DNA from 2 places in the Enterobacter sp. UPMP2052 genome. Region 2 is predicted to be linked to the other one. Evidence: predicted binding sites of a transcription regulator. Region 2 holds the regulator's gene; the other holds the start of a gene.

Region 1 (15,278 bases), 320 kb from region 2:
TGGGTACAGTGGCAGGATCCGTTCCCGAAACCATGCTACCTGTTTGCGCTGGTGGCGGGTGATTTCGACGTGCTGCGCGACACCTTTAAAACCCGTTCCGGACGCGACGTGGCGCTGGAACTGTTCGTTGACCGTGGCAATCTCGATCGCGCGCCGTGGGCGATGACCTCGCTTATCAACTCCATGAAGTGGGACGAGGAGCGCTTTGGCCTCGAATATGACCTCGACATCTACATGATCGTCGCCGTCGACTTCTTCAACATGGGGGCGATGGAGAACAAAGGCCTTAACGTCTTTAACTCGAAATATGTCCTGGCGCGTACCGATACCGCGACCGATAAAGATTACCTGGATATCGAACGCGTCATTGGCCACGAATATTTCCACAACTGGACCGGTAACCGTGTGACCTGCCGCGACTGGTTCCAGCTGAGCCTGAAAGAGGGCTTAACCGTGTTCCGCGATCAGGAGTTCAGCTCCGATCTGGGTTCGCGTGCGGTTAACCGCATCAACAACGTGCGCACCATGCGCGGCCTGCAGTTTGCCGAAGATGCCAGTCCGATGGCGCACCCGATTCGTCCGGACAAAGTGATTGAGATGAACAACTTCTACACCCTGACGGTGTATGAGAAGGGCGCTGAAATCATCCGCATGATCCACACTCTGCTGGGCGAAGAGAATTTCCAGAAAGGGATGCAGCTCTACTTCGAACGTCACGACGGCAGTGCCGCCACCTGCGACGACTTCGTGCAGGCGATGGAAGATGCCTCAAACGTCGACCTGTCTCATTTCCGCCGCTGGTACAGCCAGGCCGGTACGCCGATTGTGAGCGTAAAAGACGACTACAACCCGGAAACCGAGCAGTATTCTCTGACCATCAGCCAGCGCACGCCGCCAACGGCTGAGCAGGAAGAGAAACACCCGCTGCACATTCCGTTTAGCATTGAGCTGTACGATAACGAAGGGAACGTCATCCCGCTGCAGAAGGGCGGCCATCCGGTGCACCACGTGCTGAACGTTACCCAGGCAGAGCAGACCTTTATCTTCGATAACGTTTACTTCCAGCCGGTGCCAGCGCTGCTGTGCGAATTCTCTGCCCCGGTGAAGCTGGAGTACAAGTGGAGCGATCAGCAGCTGACGTTCCTGATGCGTCACGCGCGCAATGACTTCTCTCGCTGGGATGCGGCGCAAAGCCTGCTGGCAACCTACATTAAGCTCAACGTTAACCGTTACCAGCAGGGCCAGCCGCTGACGCTGCCGGTGCATGTGGCCGACGCGTTCCGTGCCATCCTGCTCGATGAGCAGATCGATCCGGCCCTGGCGGCGGAAATTCTGACGCTGCCTTCTGCCAGTGAAATCGCTGAGCTGTTCGACATCATCGACCCGATTGCGATCGTGACCGTTCGCGAAGCGCTGACCCGCACCCTGGCGACCGAGCTGGCGGACGAATTCCTGGCGATTTACAACCTCAACAAGCTGGATGCCTATCGCGTAGAGCATGAGGACATCGGTAAGCGCTCCCTGCGTAACACCTGCCTGCGCTACCTGGCCTTCGGTGATGTCGAGCTGGCGAATACGCTGGTAAGCAAACAGTACCACGAGGCGGACAACATGACCGATGCGCTGGCGGCGCTGGCGGCAAGCGTTGCTGCCGAACTGCCGTGTCGCGATGCGCTAATGCAGGAGTACGATGACAAATGGCATCAGGACGGCCTGGTGATGGACAAGTGGTTTGTTCTGCAGGCCACCAGCCCGTCGGCAGATGTGCTGAGCACCGTGCGCAGCCTGCTGAAGCACCGCTCCTTCACCATGAGCAACCCGAACCGCGTACGTTCTCTGATTGGTGCATTTGCCAGCGCCAACCCGGCAGCGTTCCACGCCGAAGACGGCAGCGGTTATCAGTTTATGGTTGAAATGTTGACCGAGCTGAACAGCCGTAACCCGCAGGTGGCGTCACGTCTGATTGAGCCGCTGATCCGCCTCAAGCGTTATGACGCCGAGCGTCAGGCGAAAATGCGCGCCGCGCTGGAGCAGCTGAAAGGGCTGGAAAACCTGTCTGGCGATCTGTACGAGAAGATCGCTAAAGCGTTAGCGTAAAAAAATTGCCCGGTGGCGCTGCGCTTACCGGGCCTACATAGGGTTTTCGCCCTCTCCCTGTGGGAGAGGGCCGGGGTGAGGGCATCAGGCATTCGCCGTAATCAACGCCCGCTCATTCACCCCGCGCTTCATCACCCGATCCAACACTTCCGCTTCCAGCTCCGCCAGTCTTGCTGACCCCACGCGGCGCGGGCGCGGGATATCCACGCTCAAATCCAGGCCAATTTTCCCTTCTTCTATAAGCAACACGCGATCGGCCATCGCAACGGCTTCGCTGACATCATGCGTTACCAGCAGTACCGTAAACCCATGTTCCTGCCACAGGGACTCAATCAAGGCCTGCATCTCAATCCGCGTCAGGGCATCGAGCGCGCCGAGCGGCTCATCCAGCAGCAACAGCCCCGGACGGTGGATCAGCGCGCGCGCCAGCGCCACGCGCTGCTTCTGCCCACCGGATAACGCCACAGGCCATTCACCGGCGCGATCCGCCAGGCCCACGGCGGCCAGCGCCTGCCTTGCCGCCTCCCGCCAGTCACCTTTCAGGCCCAGCCCAACGTTATCGATAACCGTTTTCCACGGCAGCAGGCGCGCGTCCTGAAACATCATGCGGGTATCATCCTGAATATTTGCCAGCGGCGTGGTACCAGCCAGAATATCGCCGCCGTTTGGCGCCTCCAGCCCGGCCAAGAGCCGTAGCAAGGTACTCTTTCCGCCGCCGCTGCGGCCCACTACCGCCACAAACTGTCCGGCGGGAATATGTAAATCCAGTGCGTTCAGAATGGAGTTATCGCCGTAGCGTTTCGTGACGCCGCTGAGCAACAGCGGCGTTCCCTGGTTAAGTCGGGCAGTGTTCATGCTTTAGCCTCCTGAGGGGAATAGGCCGGGTTCCAGCGAAGCCAGCTGCGTTCCAGCCACTGGGCGCTGACGTCGGCGAGTTTGCCGAGCAGGGCGTAAAGAACGATGGCGACCACCACCACGTCCGTTTGCAAAAACTCACGGGCATTCATCGCCAGATAGCCGATGCCGGAGTTGGCCGAAATGGTTTCTGCCACAATCAGGGTCAGCCACATCAGCCCGAGCGCGAAGCGCACGCCAACCATGATTGAGGGCAGGGCACCCGGCAGGATCACATGGGTAAAAAGCGCAAAGCCGGATAGCCCATAGCTGCGCGCCATCTCCACCAGTCCACGATCGATATTGCGTATGCCATGCCAGGTGTTGATGTAAATCGGGAACAACGTCCCGAGCGCCACGAGGAAAATTTTGGCGCTTTCATCAATGCCAAACCACAGGATCACCAGCGGGATCAGCGCCAGATGCGGCACGTTGCGCAGCATCTGTATCGACGTATCCAGCAACCGCTCACCCCAGCGGGACAAACCGCTAATCAGCCCAAGCGTCAGGCCGATGCTTCCACCGATTGAGAAGCCGATCACCGCGCGCCATGAGCTGATAGCCAGGTGCTGCCACAGCTCACCGCTCACGCTCAGCGACCAGAACGCTTCGACCACGCCCTCCGGAGAGGGCAGAATGCGGCTGGATAACCAGCCAGCAGACGACGCCAGCTGCCAGACGAGGACAATACCGACGGGTAAAAACCATGGAGCAGCGCGTAACAGCCATTTTTGCGGGGTGGCAGACATAGCGGCTCCTTAGCTCTGTGCGACGCGGCGCGGAATAAATTCATTCGCTATCGCTTCGCCCTGCAGTTGATGCTGTTGAGGCTGCGGGATCGCCGGAATGGCAACATCCAGATGCGGGAACAACAGCTCGCCGACCTTGTACGCCTCTTCAAGATGCGGATAGCCCGAGAGAATAAAGCTGTCGATACCGAGATCCGCATATTCGTTAATGCGCGCCGCCACGGTCGGGCCATCCCCCACCAGCGCAGTGCCCGCTCCGCCGCGAACCAGGCCAACGCCCGCCCACAGGTTTGGACTGATCTCCAGGTTCTCGCGCTTGCCGTTATGCAGCGAGGCCATGCGGTGCTGCCCGACGGAATCGGTTTTCGCAAACGCCGCCTGTGCTTTCGCGATGGTGGCATCGTCAAGGTGGGATATCAGCTTGTCTGCCGCCTGCCACGCCTCTTCGTTGGTTTCGCGCACAATCACATGCAGGCGAATACCGAAGCGCACCTGACGGCCATGCGCTGCGGCTTTGGCGCGCACCTGCGCAATCTTTTCTTTTACCAGCTCGGGCGGCTCGCCCCACGTCAGATAGAGATCGACCTGCTCGGCTGCCAGATCCTGCGCGACATCAGACGAGCCGCCGAAATAGAGGGGAGGGCGGGGCTGCTGGAGCGGCGGGAAGTAGAGCTTCGCGTCTCGAACATGAATATGTTTGCCCTCGAAGGTGACGGTTTCACCTTCGAGCAGGCGTCGCCAGACGCGGGTAAACTCTGCGGAGGCTTCGTAACGCTCGGTATGATCGAGAAACACGCCATCGCCCGCCAGCTCCTGCGGGTCGCTGCCGGTCACCAGGTTAAACAGGGCGCGTCCGTTAGAAAGCCTGTCCAGCGTCGCAGCCTGTCGTGCCGCCACGGTGGGGGAAACCACGCTCGGACGCAGGGCGACCAGGAATTTCAGGCGCTGCGTCACCGGGATCATCGACGCGGCCACCAGCCAGGCATCTTCGCACGAGCGCCCCGTCGGGATCAGCACGCCGGTAAAACCGATTCTGTCCGCGGCCTGCGCAATCTGTTGCAGGTAGCCATGGTCAACCGGGCGAGAGCCCGCGTCGGTGCCAAGATAGTGCCCATCGCCGTGGGTCGGTAAAAACCAGAAAAGGTTAAGGCTCATGATTTTGCTCCTTCTTTGCCTGCGGGTTGCCAGATACGGTCGCGGATATCCACCTGTTTGGGGACCAGGCGGTTTTGATAGAAGAGATCAGCGGTTTGCTGCTGGAGAGCGGCGACGTGGGCGTCCACCGGGGCGATGGTGGTGGGCGGCCGATGGTCGAGATAGCTGGCGATCACCGGCTCGGGCAAGCCCATCGTTTTCGCCAGCAGGGTGATGCTCTCCTGGCGCTGGCTTTGCGTCAGCGCATCCGCCTGGGTAAAGGTCTCCAGCACGCCCTGTATAAAGGCTCCGTTCTTTTCGGCATACGGGCGTGCCGCCAGGTAAAACGAGCCGGTCTGTTTCAGCGTGGTACCGTCTTTCAGGACGCGCACGCCACCCTGCAGAAGCGCGGCGGAGTAATACGGGTCCCAGATTGCCCAGGCATCCACGTTTTTCTGCTGGAACGCCGCGCGGGCGTCAGCTGGCGTCAGGTACACAGGCTGGATATCGGCGAACGTAAGTCCAGCCTCCTGCAACGCACGCAACAGCAGGTTGTGCGAACTGGAACCTTTCTGGAAAGCGACCTTATGTCCTTTGAGGTCGGCGACGCGTTTTATGTCGCTATTTTCCGGCACCAGGATCACTTCGGCCTTAGGCTTGGCAGGTTCAACACCCACGTACACCAGATCGGCCCCAGCCGCCTGGGCAAAGATCGGCGGGATATCGCCGGTGCTGCCAAGATCGATACTGCCGACGTTAAGCGCCTCCAGCATCTGCGGACCGGCCGGAAACTCCACCCACGAAAAGTGCGTATCCGGGTAGCGTTTTTCCAGCAGCTTATGACTTTTTGCCAGCACCATGCTGACGCTGCCTTTTTGATAGCCGATACGCAGGCTTTCCGGCGCCGTCTCAGCCGCATGGCTCAGAGAGGAAATGGTCAGCACGCCTGCCAGGGCGAGACGGGTCAACATTTTACGCATGAGCCACTCCTTGAGATGTCCACGCGGGTACCTGCACATCACGGCGGTGCAAAGCCTGCCAGAAGGTTTCGAGGGCGCTATCGAGGCGGGTCTGCAGGTTCGGCGTGAACTGCGGTTTATGCTGATAATCGATGACCTGAGAATCGTCGGCGAATACGCCGTGCAGGATCTCCTGGGCCTTCAGGGCGTTCAGCACCGGCTTCAGGGCATAATCGACGGCCAGTAGATGGGCGACCGTTCCCCCTGTCGCCAGCGGCAGCACCACTTTGCCGTCCAGCGCACGTTCGGGCAGCAGGTCGAGCAGGGTTTTCAGCCCGCCGGCAAAAGAGGCTTTATATATCGGCGTCGCGACGATCAATCCGTCTGCGTCCTTGAACTGCTCGGTCAGGGCCATCAGCGCCGGGCTGTCGAAACGGGCATAAAGCAGATCTTCGGGTTCAAAGTTATGCAGGTTCCAGTGGCACACCTCCACGTCCAGGGCGCTGAGCCTGTCGCGGGCGTACTCCAGCAGAGCGCTGGAACGAGAAGGGAATCGTGGACTTCCGGCCAGGGTGATGACGCGCATGCTTTCTCCTTATAACTAATTGTTTGCTTTTATCTAACATTCATAACAATTTTCAGGAGTGTGACATCGCAGGCTTATTCCACTAAATGATTTATCCGCAATTAAACTGCCGGAAACTGCATAAGAAACGAACGGCGAAGTAAACGATTGCGTTTTAACCCGCTTTTTTTGCCACAGGTCAATTCCCTTTCCGGGCCGGATCGCTGATAATCCCCTCCCGGTTTGCACACCGGGAATCCAGGAGAGTTCATGTACTACCCCTTCGTTCGTAAAGCCCTTTTCCAGCTCGATCCTGAGCGCGCTCATGAATTTACATTCCAGCAGTTACGCCGTATTACCGGAACGCCGCTGGCCGCTCTGGTGCGTCAAAACGTGCCGGAAAAACCTGTGCAATGCATGGGGCTGACCTTTAAGAACCCGCTGGGCCTGGCTGCTGGTCTGGATAAAAATGGCGAGTGCATCGATGCCCTGGGCGCGATGGGCTTTGGCGCCATTGAAATCGGTACGGTGACCCCGCGCCCGCAAACGGGTAACGATAAGCCGCGCCTGTTCCGCCTGGTTGAAGCCGAAGGGCTAATCAACCGTATGGGCTTTAATAACCACGGCGTCGATCATCTGGTCGAGAACGTGAAAAAAGCCCATTTCGACGGCGTATTAGGCATCAATATTGGCAAAAATAAAGACACGCCGGTCGAGCAGGGTAAAGATGACTATCTGATTTGTATGGAAAAAGTCTATGCCTATGCCGGATATATTGCGGTCAATATCTCCTCACCCAATACGCCGGGCCTGCGTTCACTGCAATATGGTGAAGCGCTGGACGATCTGCTTAGCGCGATAAAAAATAAACAAAATGCACTCCAGGCGATCCACCATAAATATGTGCCGGTGGCAGTGAAGATCGCACCCGATCTTTCAGTTGAAGAATTGATCCAGGTCGCCGACAGTTTAGTGCGCCATAATATTGATGGCGTCATTGCGACCAATACCACCCTCGATCGTTCTCTGGTTCAGGGAATGAAAAACTGTAACGAAGCGGGTGGGTTAAGCGGACGTCCAGTACAATTAAAAAGCACTGAAATTATTCGGGCATTGTCTGCTGAATTAAAAGGTCAGCTGCCGATTATTGGCGTGGGCGGTATCGACTCGGTTATTGCGGCGCGCGAGAAGATGGCGGCTGGCGCTTCGCTGGTCCAGATTTATTCCGGCTTTATTTTCAAAGGCCCGCAATTGATTAAAGAAATCGTCACGCATATCTAATCTTTTCCCTTTATCAGACAACCAGGGCTTTATTTCCAGCCCTGGTTGATTTATATTCCCTCGTTGTTGCTTATTTAGACGTTATGGTCTTTTATTAATGTTGCTAAAAGCGAGACGGCAAACGAGACATTTTTAGAACAGGACGTTCGGGAAGGGGGGAAGTCACATGCGAATTAAACCTGACGATAACTGGCGCTGGTATTATTGTGACGAGCACGATCGAATGATGCTCGATTTAGCCAATGGCATGTTATTTCGCTCACGTTTTGCGCGCCGAATGTTGACCCCGGATGCCTTTGATCCGTCAGGATTTTGCGTTGATGATGCCGCGCTGTATTTCTCTTTCGAAGAAAAATGCCGCGATCTGGAACTCACTAAAGAACAACGCGCTGAGCTGGTGCTAAATGCGCTGGTCGCGATCCGTTTCCTGAAACCGCAAATGCCCAAGAGCTGGCATTTTCAGGCGCACGGCATGAGCTGGACGCCTGCCGTGGGTGATGCCGCCAGCGTAAACTTAAGCGATACCGCGGAAGAGGTGAGCCTGCTGGTGGTTGAGCCGGGTGAAAACGCCGCGCTTTGTCTGCTGGCCCAGCCCGGTGTGACCATTGCCGGTCGAGTGATGCAGCTTGGCGATGCGATCAAGGTGATGAATGACAGGCTGAAGCCCCAGCTTCGTGTGGATGCCTTCAGCCTTGAGCAGGCCGTTTAAGCCTCTAACTGTACCGACGTTTTTGGAATACAGCTGCAGCAGAGGATCGTACCGTCATCCCCAATCGCGGATTTCTTCAGACCCTGGACTTCGCCACTCACCAGCTTGATTCGACAACATCCGCAGATGCCCGCCCGACAGGAATACGGCACGCGAATGCCCGCCTGTTCCAGCTGCTCCAGTAACACCTGTTGATTATTGCCACGGATCGCTTTGCCTTCCCAGTGAATATCGACAGCCGCGCTTGCCTCTGTGACGACGTCCACGAACGCATCTTCCTGACTCGCACCGTACACTCTGGCAGGCCCACGGGCGAGGATCTCCACCTCGTCACCCACGCGGATCACACCGCTGGCGCGGGGGATCAGGTTCTGGCCGAAATCGACATCGCCGTTATCCTGGGCGGTACGGAACGACTGCAGCGTTTTCAGCGGTTCACCGGAAGGATGCTTCTGGCCTTTCTCCGGGCTGACGGTGGTGAAGATACAGCGGCTGCACGGCTTCACCACGTCAAAAATGACGCTGCCGATGCGGATCGTTTTCCAGGTGTCTTCTTCCCAGGCGTCTGCTCCGGTTACGACCAGATTGGGGCGGAACTGCTCCATCTGGACGCTGGCGCGACAGCGGCTCTGCAGATCGCGCAGCGAGGCTTCGTTTGTCAGCAGGTAAGGAAAACCGTCGGCAAAGGAGAGGGGAACTGCATCGTGGCGCTTAACGCGACGCGTCAGCGCCGGACCCACCCAGCGCAACTGGACGTCGCGGGAGAAGTACCCGGTTAGCCAGCGGTTAATCTCGTCCGGGGCAATGCGTGCGGTAAAATGATTCCCCCACACTTCCGTTGGCGCGTCGACTGGCGCAAAATCAGCAAAGCGGATCACCGCGCTGGCACCGTCCGGTGCGGTCAGGTGCAGGCCGTCATGCAGCGGCGAAGGGGTAAAGCGAACCATTTGCGGGAACTGGCGCGCGGTGATAAACGTACCGTCAGGCTCGGTGACCATAAAAATACGATCGAAGGCAAAACCGCTCATGTCAGCGAGCGCGTGAGACACGCCAATCCCGCGCATGGATTTTACCGGATGAATAAAAAGCCTGGATAACGTTGCCACCGCACACTCCTGCAAATGAAAATAAGCCTTCAACTTTATGACATACACGCCATATTAGCTATAATGCGCGACAATTTTCTAAGAGTAAAAGTGACGATATGAATTCTCTGTTTGCCAGTACGGCCCGTGGGCTGGAAGAGCTGTTAAAAACTGAACTGGAAGCCTTAGGCGCGCAAGCGTGTCAGGTGGTTCAGGGTGGTGTCCATTTCGAGGGCGACACGCGGCTTATTTACCAGAGCCTGATGTGGAGCCGTCTGGCGTCGCGCATCATGCTGCCGATGAAAGAGTGCAAGGTCTACAGCGATCTCGACCTCTATACCGGCGTTCAGATGATCGACTGGACAGAGATCTTCTCCCCTGACGCAACCTTTGCGGTGCACTTTAACGGCGTCAACGATGAGATCCGCAACAGCCAGTACGGTGCCCTGCGCGTAAAAGACGCCATCGTGGACTGTTTCACCCGTAAAAATAAGGAACGTCCGAACGTCGATCGTGAAAATCCCGATTTGCGGATCAACGTCTGGCTCAATGGCGACACCGCCAGCATCTCTCTCGATCTGAGCGGAGCGGGCTTACACCTGCGCGGCTATCGCGACAGCACCGGTATGGCGCCCATTAAAGAAACCCTCGCCGCCGCCATTGTTATGCGCTCTGGGTGGCAACCGGGTACCCCGCTGCTCGATCCGATGTGCGGTTCCGGTACACTGCTGATTGAAGCGGCCATGCTGGCAACCGACCGTGCGCCAGGGCTGCACCGCGGGCACTGGGGCTTCAAAGGGTGGGCACAGCACGACGAAGCGATCTGGAAAGAGGTGAAAGCCGATGCGCAGACCCGTGCGCGTAAAGGCCTGGCAGAATATACCTCCCATTTCTACGGCTCTGACAGCGACGCACGCGTCATTGAACGCGCGCGCAGCAACGCCCGCCGTGCAGGTATCGGCGAGCTGGTAACCTTCGAGGTAAAAGACGTTGCCAACCTGACCAATCCGCTGCCAAAAGGCCCGTACGGCACCGTTATCAGCAACCCGCCATACGGTGAGCGCCTTGACAGCGAACCGGCGCTGATTGCCCTGCACAGCCTGCTCGGTCGCAACATGAAAGACCACTTCGGCGGCTGGAACCTGTCGCTGTTTAGCGCCTCGCCTGAGCTGTTAAGCTGCCTGCAGCTGCGCGCCGATCGCCAGTTTAAGGCCAAAAACGGTCCGCTGGATTGCGTGCAGAAAAACTACCATCTGGCAGAGAAAACGGCGGACAGCAAGCCTTCTGGCGTGGCGGAAGATTACGCCAACCGTCTGCGTAAAAACCTGAAGAAGTTTGAAAAGTGGGCGAAACAGGAAGGCATTGAATGTTATCGCCTGTACGATGCCGATCTGCCGGAGTATAACGTGGCGGTAGACCGCTATGCGGACTGGGTAGTCGTTCAGGAATATGCCCCGCCTAAAACTGTTGATGCACAGAAAGCGCGTCAGCGTATGCTGGACGTGATCGCGGCGACCATCAGCGTGCTGGGTATTGCCCCTAACAAGCTGGTCCTCAAAACCCGCGCGCGCCAGAAGGGTAAAAATCAGTACCAGAAGATGAATGAGAAGGGTGATTTTATCGAAGTGGGTGAATACAACGCCCGTCTTTGGGTCAACCTGACCGACTATCTTGATACCGGACTGTTCCTCGATCACCGTATTGCCCGTCGTATGCTGGGCCAGATGAGCAAAGGTAAGGACTTCCTGAACCTGTTCTCCTACACCGGCAGTGCCAGCGTCCATGCTGGCCTGGGCGGGGCGCGCAGCACGACCACCGTCGACATGTCTCGCACCTATCTGGAATGGGCCGAACGAAACCTGCGCCTGAACGGTTTGACCGGGCGTCAGCATCGTCTGATGCAGGCCGACGTGCTGGGCTGGCTGCGCGACACCCATGAACAGTTCGATCTGATCTTTATCGATCCACCAACGTTCTCTAACTCCAAGCGTATGGAAGATAGCTTTGATGTTCAACGCGATCACCTGCGCCTGATGACCGACCTGAAACGCCTCCTGCGCAAGGGCGGTACCATTATGTTCTCGAATAACAAACGCGGATTCCGCATGGATCACGACGGCCTGGCCGCTCTGGGACTGAAAGCACAAGAAATCAGTCAAAAAACGCTGTCTCAGGACTTCGCCCGTAATCGTCAGATCCATAACTGCTGGTTAATCTCCGCGGTCTGAAAGGAAAATTAAATGTCACTAATTAGTATGCATGGCGCCTGGCTGTCCTTCAGCGATGCGCCTCTTCTCGACGACACTGAACTGCATATCGAAGATAACGAGCGCGTTTGTCTGGTAGGCCGTAACGGCGCGGGTAAATCCACGCTGATGAAGATCTTAAACCGTGAGCAGGGTCTGGATGACGGACGCATCGTTTACGAGCAGGATCTGATTGTTTCCCGCCTGCAGCAGGATCCACCGCGTAACGTGGCGGGGACCGTGTACGACTTCGTCGCGGAAGGGATCTCTGAGCAGGCTGAATACCTGAAGGGCTATCACGAAATTTCGCATCTGGTGATGACCGATCCGAGCGAGAAAAACCTGAATGAGATGGCGCGCCTGCAGGAGCTGCTGGATCACCACGGCCTGTGGCAGCTTGAAAGCCGTATCACCGAAGTGCTGGATCAGTTAGGCCTGGATGCGGACATGGAATTGGCGTCGCTCTCCGGTGGCTGGCTGCGTAAAGCGGCGCTTGGCCGCGCGCTGGTCAGCGGCCCGAAAGTACTGCTGCTGGACGAACCGACCAACCACCTGGATATCGAAGCCATCGACTGGCTGGAAGGGTTCCTGAAAACCTTCAACGGCACGATCATCTTCATCTCGCACGACCGTTCGTTTATTCGCAATATGGCCACCCGCATTGTCGATCTCGATCGCGGTAAGCTGGTGACCTATCCTGGCGATTACGATACCTATCTGCTGGAAAAAGAAGAAAACCTGCGCGTTGAGGAGCTGCAAAACGCCGAGTTCGACCGCAAGCTGGCGCAGGAAGAGGTCTGGATCCGCCAGGGCATTAAAGCCCGTCGTACCCGTAACGAAGGCCGCGTGCGCGCGCTGAAAGCGATGCGCAACGAGCGCAGCGCCCGCCGTGAAGTGATGGGTAGCGCGAAGATGCAGGTAGAAGAAGCCGCCCGCTCAGGCAAGATTGTGTTTGAGATGGAAGATGTCAATTACCAGGTCGACGGCAAAGTTCTGGTGAAAGATTTCTCCGCGCAGGTACAGCGTGGCGACAAAATCGCGCTTATCGGCCCGAACGGCTGCGGTAAAACCACGTTGCTGAAGCTGATGCTGGGTCAGCTGCAGGCTGACAGCGGCCGCGTGCACTGCGGTACTAAGCTGGAAGTGGCCTATTTCGACCAGCACCGCGCGGAGCTGGATCCAGACAGAACGGTGATGGATAACCTTGCCGAAGGTAAGCAGGAAGTGATGGTCAACGGCAAGCCGCGCCACGTGCTGGGCTACCTGCAGGACTTTCTGTTCCACCCTAAACGGGCGATGACGCCGGTACGCGCGCTGTCCGGTGGGGAACGAAATCGTCTCCTGCTTGCACGTTTGTTCCTGAAACCGAGCAATCTGTTAATTCTCGATGAACCGACCAACGATCTGGATGTCGAAACGCTGGAACTGCTGGAAGAGTTGATCGACGGCTATCAGGGCACCGTCATGCTGGTGAGCCACGATCGTCAGTTCGTTGATAACACTGTTACCGAATGCTGGATCTTCGAAGGCGAAGGCCGCATTGGTCAGTACGTGGGCGGGTATAATGACGCGCGTGGACAGCAGACGCAGTCCCTGGCGTTAAAGCAGGCGAAAGCCAAAAACGTCCCAGAACCTGCTGTCGCGAAAGCAGAAAGTGCAAAAAAATCACCTGCTAAAATGAGCTATAACCTGCAGCGCGAGCTGGAAGCATTGCCGCAGCGTCTTGAAGAGCTGGAAGCGGCGCTTGAAGCGCTGCAAACCCAGGTGGCGGATGCCTCCTTCTTTACGCAGCCTCACGACTATACTCAGAAAGTACTGGCAGACCTGTCCCAGGCAGAGAAGGCGCTGGAAGAGGCGTTTGAGCGCTGGGAATACCTTGAATCACTGAAAAACGGCGCATAACAGGGATCAACAATGTGTGACCAGCACCATGCCGACCGACATATATTATGTTCGCAATGCGATATGCTCGTGGCGATACCAGAGCTGGGTCACGGACATAAGGCGACGTGCCCGCGCTGCGGAGCAACCTTAACGACGGAGTGGGACGCGCCAAGGCAGCGTCCTACCGCCTACGCTATTGTCGCGCTGTTCATGCTGGTGCTCTCGAATCTCTTCCCCTTCATTTATATGAAGGTGGGAGGGATGACCAGCCAGGTCAAATTACTTGAAATACCGGGGGTGATGTTCACCGAAGATTACGCCAGCCTCGGTACCTTCTTTCTGTTATTCGTCCAAATCGTTCCGGCGTTTTGCCTGATCGCCATCCTGCTTCTGGTCAACCGCGTCCGGATGCCCACGCCCGTTAAAATCAGGCTCGCGCGAACCCTGTTCCTGCTGAAAAGCTGGGGAATGGCAGAGATTTTTCTGGCGGGGATCCTGGTGAGCTTTGTGAAGCTGATGGCCTACGGCGACGTCGGGATTGGCAGCAGCTTTATTCCCTGGTGTCTCTATTGTGTGCTGCAGCTTCGTGCGTTTCAGTGCGTGGACCGACGCTGGACGTGGGACGACATCGCGCCTGCTCCCACCCTTAACCAGACGGTTAAGGTGGGCGTGCCCGGTATCCGCCAGGGGCTGCGCTCCTGCTCTTGCTGTACTGCCGTGCTGCCGGCCGATCGGGAAGTGTGCCCGCGCTGTGGAACGACGGGGCACGTGCGGCGTAAAAATAGCCTGCAGTGGACCATGGCGCTGCTGTTGACGTCGATCATGCTCTATCTGCCCGCCAATATTTTGCCGATCATGATTACCGATCTGCTCGGTGACAAAATGCCCTCGACAATCCTTGCCGGGGTCATTTTGCTGTGGGGGGAGGGGTCCTACCCCGTTGCTGGCGTGATATTCATTGCCAGTATTATGGTGCCCACCTTAAAGATGATCGCCATCGCCTGGCTGTGCTGGGATGCGAAAGGGCACGGCAAGCGCGACAGCGAACGTATGCACCTGATTTATGAAGTGGTGGAGTTCGTCGGGCGATGGTCAATGATCGATGTCTTTGTGATTGCGGTGCTCTCTGCGCTGGTGCGTATGGGGGGACTCATGAGTATTTATCCCGCGCTGGGCGCGCTAATGTTTGCGTTGGTCGTGATTATGACCATGTTTGCGGCCATGACCTTCGACCCTCGTTTATCGTGGGATCGTGAGCCAGATTCAAGCCATGAGGAAGAGTTAGAGCATGGAAAATAAGAGTGGAGAGGCGAAAGTGCGCAAGGTCAAGAACTGGTCGCCGGTGTGGATTTTCCCCATCGTGACCGCGCTGATCGGTGCATGGATCCTGTTTTATCATTACAGCCATCAGGGACCGGAAGTCACGCTTATCACCACTAACGCGGAAGGCATTGAGGGTGGGAAAACCACCATCAAAAGCCGCAGCGTGGACGTCGGTGTGGTAGAGAGCGCGACGCTGACGGATGATTTAACGCACGTTGAAATCAAGGCGCGCTTACATGCCGGGATGGAGAAGCTACTTCATAATGATTCCGTATTCTGGGTGGTTAAACCCCAGGTCGGAAGAGAAGGCATCAGCGGCTTAGGCACGCTGTTGTCCGGCGCCTATATTGAG
Region 2 (15,278 bases):
CAGTGAAGACGCTAAACACGGCGTCTGCAAGGGCTTTACCACAGAAATGTGGCATTAAGGTTTCACTAATCTTCCCGCCTTATACTCAACAAATCACAATAAAGAATGGTTTGTTAATGATGTGGTTTGCCAAAAAGTTACACTGTAACGACATGAAGTTCACGCTCGGTTGTGCTCTCTTCTTCACCGCGCTAAACGCGTTGTTCATTCACCGCAGCTGGCAGATTATTGCCCCTGCTCATCTGCACGACATGCTGTTCGCAGCGTCTGTTCCGCTGGTGCTGTTTTGCGGCTGGGTCATTGTCTTCAGCCTGCTGAATATCCCGTTTATCCGCAAGCCGCTGATGATCATCCTGACCATGGGATGCGCCGCCGCCACCTACTTTATGTATACCTACGGTGCGGTTATCGACCAGAACATGATCGTCAACGTATTCGAAACCAATTCCCAGGAAGCCACCGCGCTGCTGACGCCGCAGATCGTGTTGTGGATTGTCATTGCAGGGGTGGTGCCGTCGGTGGTGCTGGCTCTGACGACGATCCGCGCGGGGAAATGGTGGTACGCCCTGCTCATGCGGGTCGCGGCCATGCTGGGCGCGCTGCTGGTGATCGTACTGATCGCCTCTGTGTTTTATAAGGACTACGCCTCGTTATTTCGTAATAACAAAAGCATTGTGAAAATGGTCACCCCGGCGAACTACGTCAGCGCGGTTATCAAATACAGCAAAACCCGCTGGTTTGCAGGCAATCAAACGCTGGTGCGCATCGGGGAGGATGCCCATAAAGGGGTGCTGATTTCCGGCCAACAGAAGAAAACGGTTCTGGTCGTGGTCGTCGGTGAAGCCTCACGCGCGGCGAACTACTCGCTAAATGGCTATGGTCGCGAAACGACCCCGGAACTGGAAAAGCGAAAGGTGATTTCCTTCCCCCAGGCCTCGTCCTGCGGTACCGAGACCGCGGTGTCGGTTCCCTGCATGTTCTCCGGTATGACCCGAAAAAATTATGATGCCGATCTGGCCCATCACCAGGAAGGCCTGCTCGACGTGCTCCGCCATGCGGGCATCAACCTGCTGTGGCGTGATAATGACGGCGGTTGTAAAGGCGCCTGCGATCGGGTGCCGCACACGGACATGACGCAGTGGAAGCTGGATACATTCTGTAAAGACCAGTCCTGCATCGACGACGTCAACCTCTACCGTCTTGATAACGTGCTGGACGGGCTGAAACAGGACAGCGTTCTGGTCATACACCTGATGGGCAGCCACGGTCCGGCCTATTACAACCGCTATCCCAGCAGTTTCCGGAAATTCACCCCGACCTGTGATACCAATGAAATTCAGGACTGCGATCATCAGTCACTGATTAACACCTACGACAACACGATTCTGTACACCGACAGCGTGGTCAGTAAAACCATCGACGCGCTGAAAGCGCGCCAGAGCAGCATGAATACGGCGCTGATCTACCTGTCTGATCACGGTGAATCGCTGGGCGAAAGCGGAATTTATCTGCACGGCACGCCGTACATGCTGGCGCCGGAACAGCAGACGCACATTCCGTTCGTGTTCTGGCTCTCCCCGGACTATGCGAAAAACTTTGGCGTTGATGAGCAGTGCTTACGTGATTATGCAGCAAAAAATGCGGTGTCACAGGACAACTTGTTCTCAACGGTGCTGGGGATGATGGACGTGAAATCAACGGTTTATCAGCAGCAGCTGGATATTGTCAACGCATGCAGACACGAAATCGGCTTGCATTAGACCGAATGGTCTAATACAGTGCAGCGATGAGCAGACACACTGAACACGATACGCGCGAACATCTACTGGCTACCGGCGAGCGTCTTTGCATGCATCGCGGGTTTACCGGAATGGGGCTGAGCGAACTGTTAAAAACCGCCGAAGTGCCGAAGGGATCGTTTTATCACTATTTTCGATCCAAAGAAGCCTTCGGCGTGGCGATGCTTGAGCGGCACTATGCCAGCTATCATCAGCGCCTCGCCACCCATTTTGCCCAGGGTGAAGGCAACTATCGGGATCGTGTGCTGAACTACTATCAGGAAACGCTGACCCAGTTCTGTCAGCAGGGCATTATCAGCGGTTGCCTGACGGTAAAACTTTCTGCCGAGGTGTGCGATCTTTCCGAAGATATGCGCGCAGCCATGGATAAAGGCGCCACGGGTGTTATCGCCCTGCTTGCACAGGCGCTGGAGAAAGGTCGCGACGAAAAAACGCTGGCCTTCTCCGGAGAGCCGTTAACCCAGGCGCAGGTTCTTTATGCTCTGTGGTTAGGTGCCAATCTTCAGGCCAAAATTTCTCGCAGTGCCGCACCGCTTGAAAGCGCCCTGGCACATGTGAAATGCACGATTACAGCGCCTGGCGTTTAGCAGGCGTTTTTTATTTACCTTGTTACTAGTCGACTGGTCTACTCAGGAGTCTTTATGTCCGATGAAAAATTATTTACCCCACTGAAAGTGGGTGCTGTTACTGCACCAAACCGCGTATTCATGGCCCCGCTTACCCGTCTGCGCAGCATTGAGCCGGGTGATATTCCAACTCCACTGATGGGTGAATACTATCGTCAGCGCGCAAGCTCTGGCCTGATCATCTCCGAAGCAACCCAGATTTCCGCTCAGGCGAAAGGCTACGCGGGCGCACCAGGCCTGCACAGCCCGGAGCAGATTGCCGCGTGGAAGAAAATCACCGCTGGCGTGCACGCTGACGATGGCCGCATCGCGGTGCAGCTGTGGCACACCGGGCGTATCTCACACAGCAGCATCCAGCCTGGCGGCCAGGCACCGGTTTCCGCCTCGGCCCTGAGCGCCAATACCCGCACCTCCCTGCGCGATGAAAACGGCAACGCCATTCGCGTTGATACGTCCATGCCGCGTGCGCTGGAGCTGGACGAGATCCCGGGTATCGTCAATGATTTCCGTCAGGCGGTCGCGAATGCGCGTGAAGCCGGTTTCGACATGGTTGAACTGCACTCGGCCCATGGCTACCTGCTGCACCAGTTCCTCTCCCCATCTTCTAACCACCGTACCGACCAATACGGCGGCAGCGTTGAGAACCGCGCGCGTCTGGTACTGGAAGTGGTGGACGCAGTGTGTAAAGAGTGGAGCGCTGACCGTATCGGTATCCGCGTCTCCCCGATCGGTACGTTCCAGAATGTGGACAACGGCCCGAATGAAGAAGCAGACGCGCTGTATTTGATTGAAGAACTGGCCAAACGCGGCATTGCCTACCTGCACATGTCCGAGCCAGACTGGGCTGGCGGTCAGCCATACACCGAAGCGTTCCGTCAGAAAGTGCGCGATCGTTTCCACGGGGTGATCATCGGTGCGGGCGCGTACACGCCTGAGAAAGCAGAAGACTTGATCAACAAAGGTCTGATCGATGCCGTTGCGTTTGGTCGCGATTTCATCGCTAACCCGGACCTGGTCGCACGTCTTAAACATAAAGCAGAGCTTAACCCTCAGCGTCCGGAAAGCTTCTACGGCGGCGGCGCGGAAGGCTACACCGACTACCCTACGCTCTAATCCCGTCATTGTGCATTGATAGCGGCGACATATCGCCGCTATACTAAAACATCGTTTCTGTTAAAAAAGATAATCCTTTCCATTGGTTAATGAGGAAATTATGCGCCTACTTCACACCATGCTGCGCGTTGGCGACCTGCAACGTTCTATCGATTTCTACACTAACGTACTGGGCATGAAACTGCTGCGCACCAGCGAAAACCCGGAATACAAATACTCGCTGGCCTTCGTGGGCTATGGCCCGGAATCCGATGAAGCGGTTATCGAACTGACCTATAACTGGGGCGTGGAGAGCTATGACCTGGGCAATGCCTACGGCCATATCGCGCTGGAAGTGGATAACGCAGCCGAAGCCTGTGAACGCATCCGCAGCAACGGCGGCAACGTCACGCGTGAAGCGGGCCCGGTTAAAGGCGGCACAACCGTGATTGCCTTCGTTGAAGATCCGGACGGTTACAAAATCGAACTGATTGAAGCCAAAGACGCCGGTCGCGGTCTGGGCAACTGATCCCCCAGGGCGCATTTGCGCCCTGTTGTTTTACTGCATCCCCTGCCAAAATTTGCCATAATGCGCACTGCTTTTTTCCCCATGTAAGAGACCCTGATGTCCGATAACGCTCAATTTACCGGTCTGTGCGACCGTTTTCGTGGTTTTTATCCCGTTGTCATTGATGTAGAAACAGCCGGATTTAACGCTAAAACCGATGCGCTGCTTGAGATTGCCGCCATAACGCTGAAAATGGATGAACAGGGCTGGCTTACACCGGACACCACGCTGCATTTCCACGTTGAACCCTTCGAAGGGGCGAATCTGCAGCCCGAGGCGCTGGCGTTTAACGGCATAGATCCGAAAAACCCGCTGCGCGGCGCGGTGAGCGAGTACGACGCGCTTCACGCCATTTTTAAAATGGTGCGTAAAGGCATGAAAGATAACGACTGTAGCCGCGCCATTATGGTGGCGCACAACGCCACCTTCGACCACAGTTTTACGATGGCTGCCGCCGAGCGCGCCTCACTTAAGCGCAACCCTTTCCACCCTTTCGTAACCTTTGACACAGCGGCGCTGAGCGGTCTGGCGCTCGGTCAGACGGTGTTGTCAAAAGCCTGCATCACCGCAGGAATCGAATTTGACGGCACGCAGGCGCACTCCGCGCTCTATGATACCGAGCGCACAGCCGAATTGTTCTGCGAAATCGTGAACCGCTGGAAGCGGTTAGGCGGCTGGCCGCTGCCGATGGGCGAGAACGACGCATAAAAAAAGCGACCGAAAGGTCGCTTTTTTACAGGGGCAGCAAGATTATTCTGCGCCCGGCTCTTCGGTTTTGTACTTCTCCGCAGTCTCTTTGATCAGCTGCTGCAGTTCGCCACGCTGATACATTTCGATCAGGATGTCGCAGCCGCCAACCAGCTCGCCATCAATCCACAGCTGTGGGAAGGTCGGCCAGTTTGCGTATTTTGGCAGTTCAGCACGGATGTCAGGGTTTTGCAGGATATCAACGTAAGCAAAACGCTCACCACAGGCAGACAGCGCCTGAACCGCTTGCGCGGAGAAACCGCAGCTAGGCAGCTTCGGAGAACCTTTCATGTACAGGAGAATCGGGTTTTCAGCGATCTGGCGCTGGATTTTTTCAATAGTGGTGCTCATGTTTTGCTTCCTTTAACTTCTGTTACGGCAATTGTCTGACATTGTAGCGGTTCAGACAGACATCGGAAAATAACATTTTAGTCACGTTTATATATTTTAACGTGTGTGGCTATAAGTTGCATTGAAAATGGTGCTTACCCCTTCTCCCGCTAAGGTTTTGCTTAGGGAGTGAACAATAGGGCTACAGAACGATGAATTTTTTTGCACTTGCTAACGAAACACGTTTTTAGAGTGAAAAATGCTATTAACTTCCCGGGTTTTTATAGATTAGAATCGACGGGCTTTGTAAATCACACGCGGGCATTATTGATGGCCTGCAATTATCAGGGGACTGCCCAGTGGCGCGGATAAATAAAATCTCGATCACGCTCTGTGCTTTACTGTTTACATCACTCTCATTCACGCCAGCGGCGAACGCCTCTGAACAGGCGCGGCATTCTGCTGTACAAAAAACGCATCTGGCGAAAACCACAGAACGTAAGAAAAAAACTCCCGGCAAGACCGTTAAGAAAAAAACCACCGCTCAGACCAAACAAACCGCCTCCAGCAAGACCAAATCGAAAACCAAAACCTCCCGCACCCACACGCGTAAAACTACCCAGACAGCTGCCAGGCTCGTGAGCGAAAAATGCACGGTGCGCAAGGGGCATAAATCGACGTGCACCAAAGCCACCAAACTCGCGGAAGTGCATAAGGTGCGCATGCAAAAAGCGCAAAAGACGGCGATGAATAAACTGATGGGGCAAATTGGTAAACCCTATCACTGGGGAGGTTCCTCTCCGCGTACCGGTTTCGACTGCAGCGGCCTGGTCTATTACGCGTATAAGGATCTGGTGAAGTTTCGTATTCCCCGCACCGCGAATGAAATGTACCACCTGCGCGATGCGGCTCCGGTAAACCGTGGCGAACTCCAGAACGGCGACCTGGTGTTCTTCCGCACCCAGGGCCGCGGCACGGCTGATCACGTTGGCGTGTACGTCGGCAATGGAAAATTCATTCAGTCTCCGCGTAGCGGCCAGGATATCCAGATCACCTCTCTCAGCGAAGATTACTGGGTACGCCACTACGTTGGCGCGCGCCGGGTCATGACGCCGAAAACCGTCCGCTAGCCCCTGCCCTGCTACCGTCGTAGCAGGGTAAGCTCCTCTTTTGCATACCCTTTTAATCTGCTACTCTATCCTTGTTGTCTGTAGGGTTATTGGCAACGTATAAAACAATAAGGAGAGAAGCAATGTCGTTCGAATTACCTGCACTACCGTATGCAAAAGACGCCCTGGCACCGCACATTTCTGCGGAAACCCTGGAGTACCATTACGGCAAACACCACCAGACCTACGTCACCAACCTCAACAACCTGATCAAAGGCACCGAGTTTGAAGGCAAAACGCTGGAAGAGATCGTGCGTAGCTCAGAGGGTGGCGTGTTCAACAATGCCGCTCAGGTGTGGAACCACACCTTCTACTGGCACTGCCTGGCACCAAATGCGGGCGGAGAACCTGTTGGTGAACTGGCCGAGGCGATCAACGCGGCGTTTGGCAGCTTCGCGGACTTTAAAGCGAAATTTACCGACGCTGCGGTGAAAAACTTTGGTTCCGGCTGGACATGGCTGGTGAAAGAGGCCAACGGCAAGCTGGCTATCGTGTCGACGTCTAACGCTGGTACACCGCTGACCACCAGCGCCACGCCGCTGATGACGGTGGACGTGTGGGAACACGCCTACTACATCGACTACCGTAACGCGCGCCCTAACTATCTGGAGCACTTCTGGGCGCTGGTTAACTGGGAATTCGTGGCGAAGAACTTCGCCGGGTAAGAGACACGCAGAAGGGTTCGCCCTTCTGCGTTTATTCTATTTTGCAGCGCAGGCCGCTTCAGGCTGTTTTCGCCCGGACATCAGTACAAGCAGCAGGCCAAGCGCGGCCACAATCGCCCCCATCACGGGTACAAAGCCGTAACCCAGACCACCCGAGATCACCGCACCGCCCGCCGCAGCGCCCAGCGCATTCCCCAGGTTGAACGCCCCGATATTGACGGAAGATGAGAGCCCCGGCGCCTCATGAGCAACACGCATCACGCGCATTTGCAGTGGCGGTACCACGGCAAAGGTCGCCGCCCCCCAGACCACCATCGCAATCGCCGCCCCCACTTCAGTGCGCGCAAGCCACGGGATGGCCACCATAATCACAATCAGCAGGGTTAAAAAGCCTTTCAGCGTGCCGGTAACGGAACGGTCTGCCAGCTTCCCGCCAAGGTAATTGCCAATCGAGAAGCCCACGCCAATCAGCACCAGCATCGCGGTAATAAAGATCGGCGTAGCGTGAGTGATCTCATGCAGCACCGGTGAAATATAGGTATAGAGGGTAAACATCGCCCCGGCGCCCAGCACGGTGGTCAATAGCGCGGAAAGAACCTGAGGGCGCACCAGCACCGACAGCTCTTTGCGTACATCAGGGCGTTCTCCGGCGCTGCCCTTCGGCAGGGAGAAGAACAGTGCGGCCATCGCCACAACCCCAAGTGCGGCGGTGGCGAGGAACGACATGCGCCAGCCGATGACTTCACCGAGCCAGGTCGCCGCCGGTACGCCGCCAATATTGGCGATCGTCAGGCCCATAAACATGGTGGCGACCGCGCTGGCCTGCTTGTGTTTGGGAACCACGCTGGCGGCAACGACTGATCCCAGCCCGAAGAAAGCACCGTGGTTGAGGCTGGTCAGAATACGCGACAGCATCAGGGTGGTGTAGTCAGGCGAAATTGCGGAGAGCACATTGCCAAGCGTGAAGATCGCCATCAGGAAAATCAGCGCATTGCGACGCGCGCGGTGCGAGAGCAGCAGCGTCATCAGGGGTGCCCCCACCATCACGCCGATCGCATAGGCGCTGATCAGCATACCAGCCGCCGGTATTGAGACGTCTACGCCCCGCGCGATAACGGGCAGCAAGCCCATCGGGGAGAATTCAGTGGTGCCAATCCCAAAAGCGCCAATCGCCAGGGCCAGCAAGGGGAAATTGATTTTCATGCGTTAACTCCGGATGCCGTGTCGCGTCGTGACACAGAACAATGAAGCCAAAAGCATGACATCAATCACAAAAAATGAGAAGTTTACATTTTGGCAAAAGATTTTTGCCAGAGGGGTAACAATCAGGCGAGGATGTGGAGGGAGACGCCTCTCCCTCCGCGTGAATCAGTGCAGCGCAGCCGTTAAACCACCGGCCACAATCAATGCCAGCACAATAACGGTGGTAACCAGCGAAAACTTCAGATCGGAACTCATCAATTTTTCTCCTTTTAATCACCCCACGAAAAGTGAGCTTGCTCATTTTTACACAGTTCAGGTCAAAAATCTTCCTGGTTTTAACCTGATATCCACTTTTGCTCTTCCCCTTTTCATCAAGATAGGACAAAATTCCACGCTAAATTTATTAGCGTACCGGCCATTGACCCCCTCCTGACGTCCTGTGTCGTTTTCCCGGCGTGTCGCAATTCAAGATTGCGTAATAAGGGTGAGAGAAGGCAAACGTTTACCTTCATGATTATCAGGAGCTTAGGATATGGTCTGGAGTGACATTTAATGGCAACAATAAAAGACGTAGCAAAACGCGCAAACGTTTCCACTACAACCGTATCACATGTTATTAACAAAACTCGCTTTGTTGCTGAAGAGACGCGCAATGCCGTCTGGGCGGCGATCAAAGAGCTGCACTACTCCCCGAGTGCGGTAGCGCGTAGCCTCAAAGTGAATCACACCAAATCGATCGGTTTGCTGGCAACCAGTAGCGAAGCGGCCTATTTCGCAGAAATTATCGAAGCGGTGGAAAAAAACTGCTTCCAGAAAGGCTATACCCTGATTCTGGGCAACGCCTGGAACAACATTGAAAAACAGCGTGCCTACCTTTCAATGATGGCGCAAAAGCGCGTCGACGGCCTGCTGGTGATGTGTTCAGAATACCCGGAATCGGTGCTTTCCATGCTGGAAGAGTACCGTCACATCCCGATGGTGGTGATGGACTGGGGCGAAGCGCGCGCCGATTTCACCGACTCCGTGATTGATAACGCTTTTGAAGGCGGCTATATGGCGGGTCGTTATCTGGTAGAACGCGGGCATCGCGAGATTGGCGTTATTCCCGGCCCGCTTGAGCGCAACACCGGCGCAGGGCGTCTGGCTGGCTTTATGAAAGCGATGGAAGAAGCACTGATCACCGTGCCGGAAAACTGGATTGTGCAGGGCGACTTCGAGCCAGAATCGGGCTATCGCGCCATGCAGCAGATCGTCTCCCAGCAGCCTCGCCCGACCGCCGTCTTCTGCGGGGGCGATATTATGGCAATGGGTGCGCTCTGTGCGGCGGATGAACTGGGTCTGCGCGTGCCGCAGGACATTTCCGTGATCGGGTATGACAACGTGCGTAACGCCCGTTTCTTCACCCCGGCGCTGACCACCATCCACCAGCCGAAAGATTCGCTGGGCGAAACCGCTTTCAACATGCTGATGGACAGGATCGTTAACAAGCGTGAAGAATCGCAGTCTATTGAAGTCCACCCGCGTCTTGTTGAGCGCCGTTCCGTTGCGGATGGCCCTTTCCGCGACTACCGTCGCTAATGGTTAACGGGGCCAGCTACGCTGGCGCCCGTAGCCACTCCCGGTTCAGCGTTTCGCTGTCTCCCAGATAATCCAGCAGCCAGGCCATGGCAGGCGATACGTCGTTCTGCTGCCAGGTGAGGCAACAGGCTGCATCCGGGAACGGGTTTTCCAGCTGCAGGGCAACCCATTCACCGCTGTCGATCCTCGGACGTGCAAAGTGGACGGGCACCATCGCCACGCACAGGCCCGCCGTCAGGCAGGTGGCAGACGACTCCCAGTCAGGTGCCACCACGCGCCGCTGGTTGTCCAGCAGCCAGGTGATGCGTTTGGGCAGCGAGCGCGAGGTATCTTCCAGCACCAGCGACGGCCAGTTGCGCAACGTGTCGTCACTCAGCGGCCCTTCCAGCGCGGCCAAAGGATGATGGCTGGCGACCACGCAGGTCCAGCTCAGCATGCCCATATCCCGAAAAGCGTAACGTCCCCCAACGGGAATAGCCTGCGTCGCGCCGATAGCCATCTCAACCCTGCCGTCCGCCAGCGCATCCCAGACGCCGTTGAACACCTCCTGCGATACCCGCAGCTCAACGTCCGAGAAATGGCGATAGAAATCCACGATCATCTGCCGTGTGCGTTCGGGCTTCACAATGTTGTCTACCGCAATGGAGAGATGGCCCCGCCAGCCGTTGGCGATCTGTTGGCACTGCTCGCGGGTGATCTGCATTTTTTTGATGACAGAACGTCCCTCCTTGAGAAACCACGCCCCCGCAGGCGTTAACACCACGTCGCGGTGCCGACGCTCAAACAGCGGCACCGCCAGCCACTCCTCCAGCTGGCGCACGGTATAACTGACCGCAGAGGGAACCCGATGCAGTTCCTGCGCGGCTCCGGTAAAACTGCCGTTACGCGCCACGGCGTCTACAACTTCAAGAGAATAATCAGACCACATTTTCTGCCTGCAAAAAATTTGAATGCACTTACCAAATATTAGCGTTTCACAAGCCGCTTTGCACTCCCTACACTCTGCGCCAATTAACACCTGCCTCCTCAGGAGAAAAAAACAATGCAACCCAGGAACGGATTTTTAGTCTGGCTCGGCGGCTTAAGCGTGCTTGGCTTTCTGGCAACCGATATGTACCTCCCTGCTTTCGCCGCGATGCAGGAAGATTTGCAGACGCCTGCCGCCGCCATCAGCGCCAGCCTGAGCTTATTCCTTGCGGGCTTCGCCATCGCACAGCTGATGTGGGGGCCGCTCTCTGACCGCTTTGGCCGCAAGCCGGTGCTGTTACTCGGCCTGGCGATTTTTGCCGTAGGCTGTCTGGGGATGCTGTGGGTACGTGATGCCACCTGGCTGCTGGTGCTGCGCTTTATTCAGGCGGTGGGCGTATGCGCGGCAGCGGTCACCTGGCAGGCGCTGGTGACCGACTACTACCCGGCCTCGCGTACAAACCGGATTTTCGCTACCATCATGCCGCTGGTCGGCCTGTCGCCGGCCCTTGCTCCGCTGCTGGGCAGCTGGATCCTCGCCCATTTCGACTGGCAGGCGATTTTCGCCACGCTGTTTGCCATTACGCTGGTGCTGATGCTGCCCGCCTTTGCGCTTAAGCCGGCCCATAAAAAAGCCACGCACGCCGATGCGAAGCCCATCACCTTTATCTCCCTGCTGCGCACCAAAGCGTATCGCGGTAACGTCCTGATTTACGCCGCCTGCTCTGCGAGCTTCTTCGCCTGGCTCACCGGCTCACCTTTTATCCTCCACGATATGGGCTATAGCCCGGCGGCCATCGGTCTGAGCTACGTTCCGCAAACTATCGCCTTCCTGGTGGGCGGCTACGGCTGTCGTGCGGCCCTGCAGAAATGGGACGGACAACAGATGCTGCCCTGGCTGCTGGCGCTCTACACCCTGAGCGTGGTAGGCACCTGGGCTGTCGGTTTCATTCCGGGCGTGGGGCTTGCAGAAATTTTGATTCCTTTCTGCGTGATGGCCGTCGCCAACGGCGCAATTTATCCTATCGTGGTGGCGCAGGCGTTGCGTCCGTTCCCGCAGGCCACCGGCCGCGCGGCGGCGCTGCAAAATACCCTGCAGCTGGGGTTATGTTTCCTCGCAAGCCTCGTGGTTTCCGCGCTGATCGTTACCCCGCTGCTCACCACCACCAGCGTGATGCTGTTTACCGCTGTGCTGGCCGTCATCGGATATCGCATACAGTCTTCTGCCTACCGTGAGCAGGCCAGCCGCGCGCAGGCAGACGCCTCCCAGGCATAATCGCATGGGAAATTATGTTGCATATCAGTGATTAGGTTGCTAAGAATTTTCTATTGAATCACCAAATTTTGAGGCCTATACTAAATTTGGTTCGATAAATACGATAAATATTAAGTGTTAACGGGAGCCGGAGTGCTCCCGTTTTACCATGGAAGGCATTTCGGCAAGGGTTATCTCCCTTCCTCTGTTCTACGTCGGATACTAGCCTCGCGGGCATTTACCGTGAGATTTCTCACAAACCATAAAAAGCGTCTACGCTGTTTGAAGGTTCTGATCACAGCAAGGTGATGGAGAAGCTATGAGTTCATCGTGTATAGAAGAAGTCAGCGTTCCGGACGACAACTGGTCCCGGATCGCCAGTGAACTGTTGAGTCGTGCGGGCATCACTATTAACGGGTCCTCCCCTTACGACCCTCAGGTCAAACATCCCGACTTTTTTAAACGCGTCCTGCAGGAGGGATCGTTAGGCCTGGGCGAAAGCTATATGGATGGATGGTGGGATTGCGAGCGGCTGGATATCTTTTTCACCCGCGTTCTACGCGCGGGGCTGGAGAACCAGCTTCCTCGACACGTTAAAGACACGCTGCGCATCGCCTCCGCCCGCCTGTTCAACCTCCAGAGTAAAAAACGGGCATGGATCGTTGGCAAAGAACACTACGATCTTGGCAACGACCTGTTCAGCCGTATGCTCGACCCCTTCATGCAATATTCCTGCGGCTACTGGAAAAAGGCGACCACGCTTGAAGAGGCGCAGCAGGACAAATTGCGCTTAATTTGTGAAAAACTGCAGCTTGAACCCGGCATGCGCGTACTGGATATCGGCTGCGGCTGGGGTGGTCTGGCGTACTTTATGGCGAAGCATTATGGCGTTAGCGTTGTAGGCGTCACCATCTCTGCCGAACAGCAAAAGATGGCGCAGGAACGCTGCCAGGGTCTGGATGTCGATATTCGTCTGCAGGATTATCGCGATCTTAATGAGCAATTCGATCGAATCGTCTCGGTCGGAATGTTTGAGCACGTAGGGCCGAAAAACTACAAGACCTACTTTACGGTAGCCGATCGTAACCTGAAGCCGGACGGTATCTTCCTGCTGCATACCATTGGCTCGAAGCGGACCGACAACAACGTTGACCCGTGGATCAATAAATACATCTTCCCGAATGGCTGTTTGCCCTCTGTACGCCAGATAGCCAATGCCAGTGAATCTCACTTTATCGTGGAAGACTGGCACAACTTTGGCGCAGATTACGACACCACGTTAATGGCATGGCACGAACGCTTCCAGGCGGCCTGGCCGGAGATTGCCGACAACTATTCCGAACGGTTCAAAAGGATGTTCAGTTATTATCTGAATGCCTGCGCAGGGGCATTCCGGGCGCGTGATATTCAACTGTGGCAGGTGGTATTTAGCCGCGGTATTGAACACGGCCTGCGGGTGGCTCGCTAAAAAAATAACCCCGGAAGCCCGGGGTTATTTTTATTCTTCGTCAATCGCTTTTATTATCGCCGCTTCCTTTGCCGCCAGCACGCGTTCAACGGTATCGACGACCGCCTGGGTTTGCGGATCAATTTCGATATTCACGCGATGTCCCAGTTTTTTTGCGCCCAGCGTCGTACGCTGCAGCGTCTCCGGAATTAAATGCACGCAAAAACGCGTCGGCGTGACCTCACCCACCGTCAGACTGATCCCATCAATGCCAATAAACCCTTTGTACAGGATGTATTTCATTAATGCCGGGTCCTGAACTTTAAACCAGATTTGACGGTTATTTTCCGAGGTAATGATTTTGGCGACCTCGGCCGTGGTCATGATGTGGCCTGACATCAGGTGCCCGCCAATCTCATCGCTGAACTTCGCGGCACGCTCAACGTTTACGGTATCCCCTACCGCCAGCTCGCCCAGATTGGTAATCCGCAATGTTTCTTTCATTAAATCAAAGCTGATGTGATTACCGTTAATTTCTGTGACGGTCAGGCAGCAGCCGTTATGCGCAATCGACGCACCGGTTTCGATGCCGTCGAGCATATATTCCGGCAGCTCAACAACGTGAGTACGAAAATTGGGTTTTTCATCAATAGACACCACTTTAGCGGTGCCCTGGACAATACCAGTAAACATGCCTGTAACTCCTGTTTTTTCCGGACGGTGGTGACACCGTTTAATCCCAACACAATAACAGTTGGAAAAACAGGTTGCCAGCAGTGTGCTTTTTCTGGCTATTTTTTCACTAGATAATTAGGTAAACCCCGCTACAATAGCTGGCATCCCCCTTCATTTTCTTTTTGCTGCCCGTTATGGCGGCTTTTTTAGTCTCTCAAATAACAACAATTCAAAGGTGTTCACGTGCAGAAGTACATGATTGAAGCGCGTCAGTTATTGGCACTGGCTATCCCGGTGATCGTCGCGCAGGTTGCCCAGACAGCAATGGGATTTGTCGATACGGTGATGGCCGGTGGCTATAGCGCCACCGATATGGCCGCCGTGGCTATCGGGACCTCAATTTGGCTTCCCGCGATCCTTTTCGGCCACGGACTGCTGCTGGCGCTGACCCCGGTGATCGCGCAGCTGAACGGTTCAGGCCGCCGCGACCGTGTGGCGCACCAGGTTCGCCAGGGGTTCTGGCTGGCCGGTTTCGTCTCGGTGCTGATCATGGTGGTGCTCTGGAACGCGGGGCATATCATTCGCGCGATGCAGAATATTGACCCCGCTCTGGCCGATAAAGCCGTCGGATATCTGCGCGCGTTACTTTGGGGTGCTCCGGGCTATCTCTTTTTCCAGGTCGCGCGTAACCAGTGTGAAGGGCTGGCGAAAACCAAGCCCGGCATGGTGATGGGCTTTATCGGCCTGCTGGTGAATATTCCGGTGAACTACATCTTTATTTATGGCCACTTCGGGATGCCTGAGCTCGGCGGCGTCGGCTGTGGCGTCGCAACCGCGGCGGTGTATTGGGTGATGTTCTTTAGCATGCTCACCTTTATTAAGCGGGCGCGCTCGATGCGTGATATCCGTAACGAGCAGGCATTCAGCACCCCGGACTGGCACGTGGTAACCCGCCTCATCCAGCTCGGCCTGCCCATTGCCCTGGCGTTGTTCTTCGAAGTCACCCTCTTTGCGGTCGTTGCCCTGCTGGTTTCACCGCTTGGGATCGTAGACGTTGCCGGGCACCAGATTGCGCTGAACTTCAGCTCCCTGATGTTCGTTCTGCCTATGTCGCTGGCCGCCGCCGTGACCATTCGGGTGGGCTTCCGTCTGGGGCAA

What was found. The regulator PurR, encoded in region 2, represses purine synthesis genes. The targets are predictions, from matches to a motif close to CANGCAAACGTTTGCNTG.
Region 1: pyrD (quinone-dependent dihydroorotate dehydrogenase) is a predicted target of PurR. The motif match lies at 6,556-6,573, and genes of this name have one in related genera.

Annotation. Positions count from the first base shown of each region.
Region 1 is NZ_JBSKJR010000001.1:1,699,907-1,715,184, reverse strand. Features, by position in the region: gene pepN (aminopeptidase N) at 1-2,097, shown strand, start outside; gene ssuB (aliphatic sulfonates ABC transporter ATP-binding protein) at 2,182-2,952, opposite strand; gene ssuC (aliphatic sulfonate ABC transporter permease SsuC) at 2,949-3,740, opposite strand; gene ssuD (FMNH2-dependent alkanesulfonate monooxygenase) at 3,750-4,895, opposite strand; gene ACWKX3_RS08030 (sulfonate ABC transporter substrate-binding protein) at 4,892-5,854, opposite strand; gene ssuE (NADPH-dependent FMN reductase) at 5,847-6,419, opposite strand; gene pyrD (quinone-dependent dihydroorotate dehydrogenase) at 6,669-7,679, shown strand; gene zapC (cell division protein ZapC) at 7,846-8,388, shown strand; gene ACWKX3_RS08010 (YcbX family protein) at 8,385-9,494, opposite strand; gene rlmKL (bifunctional 23S rRNA (guanine(2069)-N(7))-methyltransferase RlmK/23S rRNA (guanine(2445)-N(2))-methyltransferase RlmL) at 9,593-11,701, shown strand; gene ACWKX3_RS08000 (ABC transporter ATP-binding protein) at 11,714-13,621, shown strand; gene pqiA (membrane integrity-associated transporter subunit PqiA) at 13,634-14,902, shown strand; gene pqiB (intermembrane transport protein PqiB) at 14,892-15,278, shown strand, end outside.
Region 2 is NZ_JBSKJR010000001.1:1,384,728-1,400,005, forward strand. Features, by position in the region: gene eptA (phosphoethanolamine transferase EptA) at 120-1,760, shown strand; gene ACWKX3_RS06390 (TetR/AcrR family transcriptional regulator) at 1,787-2,386, shown strand; gene nemA (alkene reductase) at 2,441-3,538, shown strand; gene gloA (lactoylglutathione lyase) at 3,639-4,046, shown strand; gene rnt (ribonuclease T) at 4,143-4,793, shown strand; gene grxD (monothiol glutaredoxin 4) at 4,836-5,183, opposite strand; gene ACWKX3_RS06415 (C40 family peptidase) at 5,522-6,292, shown strand; gene sodB (superoxide dismutase [Fe]) at 6,415-6,996, shown strand; gene ACWKX3_RS06425 (MFS transporter) at 7,033-8,199, opposite strand; gene cydH (cytochrome bd-I oxidase subunit CydH) at 8,365-8,454, opposite strand; gene purR (HTH-type transcriptional repressor PurR) at 8,752-9,777, shown strand; gene punR (DNA-binding transcriptional activator PunR) at 9,794-10,705, opposite strand; gene punC (purine nucleoside transporter PunC) at 10,820-12,019, shown strand; gene cfa (cyclopropane fatty acyl phospholipid synthase) at 12,318-13,466, shown strand; gene ACWKX3_RS06455 (riboflavin synthase) at 13,497-14,138, opposite strand; gene mdtK (MdtK family multidrug efflux MATE transporter) at 14,364-15,278, shown strand, end outside.